Regions from separate parts of the Plantibacter sp. CFBP 8804 genome, predicted to be linked through region 1. Evidence: predicted binding sites of a transcription regulator. Region 1 holds the regulator's gene; the other holds the start of a gene.

The links. The regulator HrcA, encoded in region 1, represses chaperone genes, less so after heat shock. The targets are predictions, from matches to a motif close to TTNGCACTCGNNNNNNNCGAGTGCNAA.
Region 2: a site for HrcA is predicted at 1,466-1,492, ahead of groL (chaperonin GroEL). Genes of this name have one in related genera too.

The regions. Positions count from the first base shown of each region.
Region 1 is NZ_JACYTU010000001.1:493,848-497,255, reverse strand. It holds gene hemW (radical SAM family heme chaperone HemW) at 1-268, shown strand, start outside; gene IFU11_RS20115 (DUF4870 domain-containing protein) at 338-895, opposite strand; gene hrcA (heat-inducible transcriptional repressor HrcA) at 1,112-2,134, shown strand; gene dnaJ (molecular chaperone DnaJ) at 2,189-3,310, shown strand; gene IFU11_RS02300 (16S rRNA (uracil(1498)-N(3))-methyltransferase) at 3,312-3,408, shown strand, end outside.
Region 2 is NZ_JACYTU010000001.1:1,040,725-1,044,132, reverse strand. It holds gene IFU11_RS04895 (DUF3263 domain-containing protein) at 1-242, shown strand, start outside; gene IFU11_RS04890 (LytR C-terminal domain-containing protein) at 264-836, shown strand; gene IFU11_RS04885 (cold-shock protein) at 1,122-1,325, shown strand; gene groL (chaperonin GroEL) at 1,530-3,149, shown strand.

The DNA of each region.
Region 1 (3,408 bases):
CCAGCGGATCGCGGCGGGGGAGTCCCCGGCCGCCGGCCGGGAGACCCTGGACGACGAGACCCGGGAGCTCGAACGCATCCTGCTGCTCACCCGCACGCGGGACGGCATCCCGATCCGGACGCTCGCCCCCGAGGCTCGCACGGCCGTCGCCGGGCTCATCGCCGAGGAACTGGTCGACGCACGGCAGGCCCTGCTCGGACGGCTGGAGCTCACGCGCCGCGGACGGCTCCTCGCCGACGCGGTCGTCCGCCGTCTGGTCGGCGACTGACCCTGCCCGAGGCGCAGAACAGCCCCGCCCGGCGGACCGGACGGGGCTGTTCTCGTGCGACTCGACGGATCAGGCCTTGATGAACTGGATCGTGAGCGGGTAGCTGTACAGCTCGCCCTTGTTCGCCTTGATCGCGGCGATGATGCTGAACACGATCACCACGACGTAGACGGCGATGATGATGAACAGACCCACGACGACGATCGTCAGGATCGAGCCGACCACGAGCGCGATCAGCATCGTCAGCTGGAAGTTCAGCGCGGTGAGCGTGTGCGCCTTGATGAACGGGCCGCGGTCCTTGAGGACCAGGTAGCCGATCAGCGGCGGGATGAATCCGAAGAAGATCCCACCGATGTGGATGAGCGTCGACCAGAGCTTCTCGTCCGACGGGCTCATGGGCTGAGCGGCGGCGTACGGCTGCTGGTACTGCGGGGCGCCTGCGGGCGGCGGCGGGTAGGAGCCGGCAGCGGGCGGCGGCGGCGCGTAGCCACCGGCGGGCGGGGGCGGGTAGGCGCCTGCGGGCGGCTGCTGCGGAGCTGCGGGAGGGGGCGTTGCGCCGTCTCCTGCAGGCGGAACCGACCCGCCCTTCGCTGGGTCGACGGGCGGCTGAGCGTTCGGATCGGACATCTTCGCACCTTTCACGGAGAGTGATATTCAATTGGTCCAGCTGAGCGTATCGCACCAGGTGTTGCTCATCAGGGACCCACGCCTGCGGCCAACGGTATTCCCGCGGCACGGGGCCGCGCAAGGGACGGCCGCGCGGAGGCCACGATATGATTGGCAGTCAGGGTCTTCGAGTGCTGATGGTCGGCGCTCCGGGGTGGATGACGGGAGGAGATCGAGATGGTGTCGGATCGCGGTCTCGAAGTGCTCCGCGTCATCGTGCAGGACTACGTCGCCTCGCGCGAGCCCGTCGGTTCCAAGACGATCGTCGACCGCCACTCCTTCGGGGTCTCCGCAGCCACCATCCGCAACGACATGGCGCAGCTCGAGGACGAAGAGCTCATCGCAGCTCCCCACACCTCTTCCGGCCGGGTGCCCACCGACAAGGGTTACCGGATGTTCGTCGACCACCTGGCCGATCGCCGTCCGCTGAACAACGCCCAACGGACGGCGATCGAGACCTTCCTCGGCGCGTCCGGCGACCTCGACGAGGTCCTGCACCGCACGGTGCGGCTGCTCTCGCAGCTGACGAACCAGGTCGCGCTCGTCCAGTACCCGATGTTCTCCCGGGCACGCGTCCGGCATCTCGAGTTGGTGAGCGTCACCCCGAACCGTGTGCTCGCGGTCATCATCCTCGACAACGGCCGCGTCGAGCAGCGGCTCATCGAGACGGAGAGCCCGGTCGACGACGACCTCATCTCGCGGCTCCGCTCGCTGTGCAACGAGGCGGTCGCGGGCCGTCCACTCCTCGACGCCCACGACGCGATCGGCGACGTCCCAGCCGACATCGCCGACCTCGATCGCGCGGCGGCCGTCCGCATCGTCGACGCGGTGCGCGAGCAGCTGTCGGCGCAGCGCCAGGACCGCCTCGTCATGGCCGGTGCCGCCAACCTCGCCCGCACCGAGGACGACTTCCCCGGCAGTATCTATCCGGTCCTGGACGCCATCGAGCAGCAGGTCGTGCTGCTTCGGCTCTTCGGTGAGATGGAGTCCGAACGCGACAGCGTGGTCGCCAGCATCGGGCGGGAGAACGCGTCGTTCGGCCTCGAGACCACGAGTGTCCTCGCCGGGAACTACCGTTCCTCTGGTGGCGAAATCGCCCGGCTCGGCGTCCTCGGCCCCACGAGAATGGACTACGCGAGCAACATGGCTGCGGTCCGCGCCGTCGCCAGGTACCTCTCGCGCATCCTCGACGCCGAGTGACGCATCCTCGTCGCGTCCCCCAACACCTTCCGCACCTCGAACGAAAGGCCCTCAGTGGCTGACTACCCCGACCACTACGCAGCACTCGGTGTCGCCAAGGAGGCGACGCCCGAAGAGATCAAGAAGGCGTACCGCCGCCTCGCACGCGAACTGCACCCCGACGTGAACCCGGGTTCCGACGCCTCGGAACGGTTCAAGGAGGTCACGCACGCCTACGACGTGCTGAGCGACCCCAAGCAGCGCCAGCAGTACGACCTCGGTCCGCAGGCTGGTGGGTTCGGTGGCGGCGACGCCGGGTTCGGCGGCTTCGGCGACATCTTCGACACCTTCTTCGGCGGTGGCGGCCAGCAGCGCGGACCCAAGTCCCGTCGCGCACGCGGGGAGGACGCCCTGTTGCGCGTCGAGCTCGACCTCGACGAGGTCATCTTCGGCACCCACCGCGACCTCGAGGTCGACACCGCCGTGCTCTGCAGCACCTGCAACGGCTCCTGCTGCCAGCCCGGCACCTCACCGGTGACCTGCGACATCTGTCACGGCACCGGCTCCATCCAGCGGGCCGTCCGCTCGCTGCTCGGCAACGTCATGACGTCGGCGCCCTGCGGCACCTGCCGCGGCTACGGCACGATCATCGCGACCCCGTGCGTCACCTGCCAGGGTCAGGGTCGGCTCCGTGCCCGCCGCACCGTCTCGGTCGACATCCCGGCCGGCGTCGACACCGGTCTGCGTCTGCAGATGCCGGGGAGCGGCGAGGTCGGCCCGGCCGGCGGCCCGAACGGCGACCTCTACCTCGAGATGAAGGTCAAGCACCACGACGTCTTCAGCCGCGACGGCGACGACCTGTTGTGCACGCTCGAAGTCCCGATGACCGACGCCATCCTCGGCCGCCAGGTCACCGTCCACGCGCTCGACGGCGACGTCGAGGTCGAGCTGCGGCCGGGCGTGCAGAGCTCCGAGGTCATCACGGTCAAGGACCGCGGTGTCACCCGTCTCCGCGGGAACAGCCGGGGCGACCTCAAGATCGGCGTCCAGGTCGTCACGCCGACGAAGCTCGACCACCGCGAACGCGAGCTGATCAAGAGCTTCGCCTCAGGACGACGCCAGGGTGCTCCGGCGCTCGCGCAGTTCCAGCAGGGCCTGTTCGCGAAGATCCGCGACCGCTTCCACGGCGTCGGTTGAGATGAGTTCGCTGTACCTCCGTGAGGATCTCGAATCGACCGGTGTCGGCGACTCGGTGACCCTCCGCGGGCCCGAGGCGAAACACGCCGTCGCCGTGA
Region 2 (3,408 bases), 550 kb from region 1:
ACCAGCGCGAGCTCGAGATCCTCGAGTTCGAGTCCCACTGGATGCAGCACGTCGGGGCCAAGGAGGCCGCCATCCGCGACCGCTTCGCCCTGTCCCCGGCCCGGTACTATCAACTGCTCGGCGCGCTCATCGACTCGCCGTCCGCCCTCGCCCACGACCCCATGCTGATCAAGCGGCTGCAGCGCACCCGCGACGCCCGACTCTCGGCGCGAGGAGCCTCGGCTCCCCGCACCGACGGCTGAGCAGCTCTCGGAGACCACACCATGGCTGAATCCTTCCCGCCCGACCGCTTCGACGAGGTCCCCGACCTCAAGCGCGTCGGCGCGCACCGTGCCCCTGCTCCCAAGGGACGCGGCTGGATCGCCTTCCTCGTCGCCGTGGTCGCCACGCTCGTACTCGTGGGGGTCGGCACCTTCGCCCTGTTCGGGTTGAACGACCGGATCGACTTCTTCGGCGGCTCGCAGAGCCCGAGCGCCACGCCCACGCCGACCCCCACCCCGACCGAGGCTGCCCCCGTCGTCGACCCCGCGGCCAGCATCCTCGTCCTGAACGGCACACCCACCGCCGGCCTCGCCGCATCGGCGGCGGCAGCGATCGCGGCTGCCGGCTTCACGCAGCAGATCGGGACGAGCGACGCCAGCACGGAGGACGTCACGACGAGCGGCGTCTACTACCAGGATCCGTCGCAGGAGGGCGTCGCCCGCGCCATCGCGAACGCGCTCGGCGGCATCCCGATCCAGATCACGGACACGTACGCGATCCCCGTCGAGGAGGGCGAGGCGCCGGTCCTCCGCATCGTCGTCGTGGTCGGCGCGGACTACCAGCCTGCCGCCTGAGCGCGGGTGGAGCGGGTCGATCGCTCGGGTCGCCGGCACGCCGTGTTTCCGGAGTGTTTCCTCCATGTTGAGTTGTCGTATCACTCCGCCCCGTTTGTCGATTTCGGGGTGAATCCGCGCGGTGCTCCGGATTAGTATCTGGAACTGGCCGCTCATCCCGTCCCGTCTCGACTCGCCCCCGGGTCCACTTCGGCGCAGGGTGGTCACCGGGGTCCCGATCCCGGATGGCAGGTCCGGGTTCGGCAACAGTCGATGCCTGCGAGCACGCAGCAATGGGAGTATGAAATGGCGAACGGAACCGTTAAGTGGTTCAACGCTGAGAAGGGCTTCGGCTTCATCACGGTCGACGACGGTGGACAGGATGTCTTCGTCCACTACTCGGCGATCGACATGAGCGGCTACAAGTCCTTGGAAGAGGGCCAGGCGGTCGTCTTCGAGGTCGGCACTGGAGCAAAGGGGCCTCAGGCCGAGGGTGTGCGCCTGGCGTAGCCGCTGATCAGGTACGCGATTCCTGCGACGCCGTCCACTTCGGTGGGCGGCGTCGTTCGTCGTTCCGGGGCTGTTCCCGGGAGTTCGCTCAGGGCGCCGGTGCTCACTTGCACTCCCACCCCCTGAGTGCCAGAATCGACTTAGCACTCGTACTCATTGAGTGCTAACAACGTTCATGACGTCCGGGAGGGACGAAAAACACACATGGCTAAGATCATTGCTTTCGACGAGGAGGCCCGTCGCGGCCTCGAGCGTGGACTGAACATTCTTGCTGACACGGTCAAGGTCACCCTTGGGCCGCGCGGTCGCAACGTTGTCCTCGAGAAGAAGTGGGGCGCCCCCACGATCACCAACGACGGCGTGTCCATCGCCAAGGAGATCGAACTCGACGACCCGTACGAGAAGATCGGCGCGGAGCTCGTCAAGGAGGTCGCCAAGAAGACCGACGACGTCGCCGGCGACGGCACCACCACGGCGACCGTGCTGGCACAGGCGCTCGTCCGCGAGGGCCTCCGCAACGTCGCCGCAGGCGCCGACCCCATCAGCCTCAAGCGCGGCATCGAGAAGGCCGTCGAGGCCGTCACGGTCGAGCTCATCGCCAACGCCAAGGAGGTGGAGACCAAGGAGGAGATCGCTGCGACCGCTTCCATCTCCGCCGGCGACACCACCATCGGCGAGATCATCGCCGAGGCGATCGACAAGGTCGGCAAGGAGGGTGTCGTCACCGTCGAGGAGTCGAACACCTTCGGCACCGAGCTCGAGCTCACCGAGGGCATGCGCTTCGACAAGGGCTACCTGTCGCAGTACTTCGTGACCGACCCCGACCGCCAGGAAGCGGTGTTCGAGGACCCCTACATCCTCATCGCCAACCAGAAGATCTCCGCGATCAAGGACCTCCTGCCGATCGTCGACCAGGTCATCCAGTCGGGCAAGCAGCTCCTCATCATCGCTGAGGACGTCGACGGCGAGGCTCTCGCGACGCTCGTCGTCAACAAGATCCGTGGCATCTTCAAGTCCGTCGCCGTCAAGGCTCCGGGCTTCGGCGACCGCCGCAAGGCTCAGCTGCAGGACATCGCCATCCTCACCGGTGGCCAGGTCATCTCCGAGGAGGTCGGCCTCAAGCTCGAGACCGTCACCCTCGACCTGCTCGGCCGTGCCCGCAAGGTCGTCATCACCAAGGATGAGACCACCATCGTCGAGGGTGCCGGCGACGCCGACGCCATCGCCGGTCGTGTCTCGCAGATCCGCAAGGAGATCGACAACACCGACAGCGACTACGACCGCGAGAAGCTCCAGGAGCGTCTCGCCAAGCTCGCGGGCGGTGTGGCGGTCATCAAGGCCGGTGCAGCGACCGAGGTCGAGCTCAAGGAGCGGAAGCACCGCATCGAGGACGCCGTTCGCAACGCGAAGGCTGCCGTCGAAGAGGGCATCGTCGCCGGTGGTGGCGTCGCCCTGATCCAGGCTGGCAAGACCGCGTTCGAGAAGCTCGAGCTCGTCGGTGACGAGGCGACCGGTGCGAACATCGTCAAGGTCGCCATCGACGCTCCGCTCAAGCAGATTGCGCTCAACGCAGGCCTCGAGCCTGGCGTCGTCGCCGACAAGGTCCGCAACCTGCCCGTCGGACACGGCCTCAACGCCGCTACCGGTGAGTACGTCGACATGCTCGCTGCCGGCATCAACGACCCGGTGAAGGTCACGCGCTCCGCGCTGCTCAACGCAGCGTCGATCGCCGGTCTGTTCCTCACCACCGAGGCCGTCGTCGCCGACAAGCCGGAGAAGAACCCGGCTCCGGCCGGCGACCCGACCGGTGGCATGGACTTCTAAGTCCGCAGCAACACCTGCGCAGGGCGTCTCCTTCGGGAGGCGCCCTGCGTCGTTTCGCCTGCATCGCTGTGAGGGGGGAGGTGGCTCTGGAGCGTGTATGTGCCTCGCGGCATGTTCGGACGAAACGTTGTGAAGCCGTGACTGGACGCCCGCAGGACGGGGCCAGTGCGTCTCTCAGCCCGAACCATGACACGACTCGCTCTCGCCGGAACGTTCTGACTGGCCGAGTACGTGTGCCGAAGTCGTATCCGCCGAAACG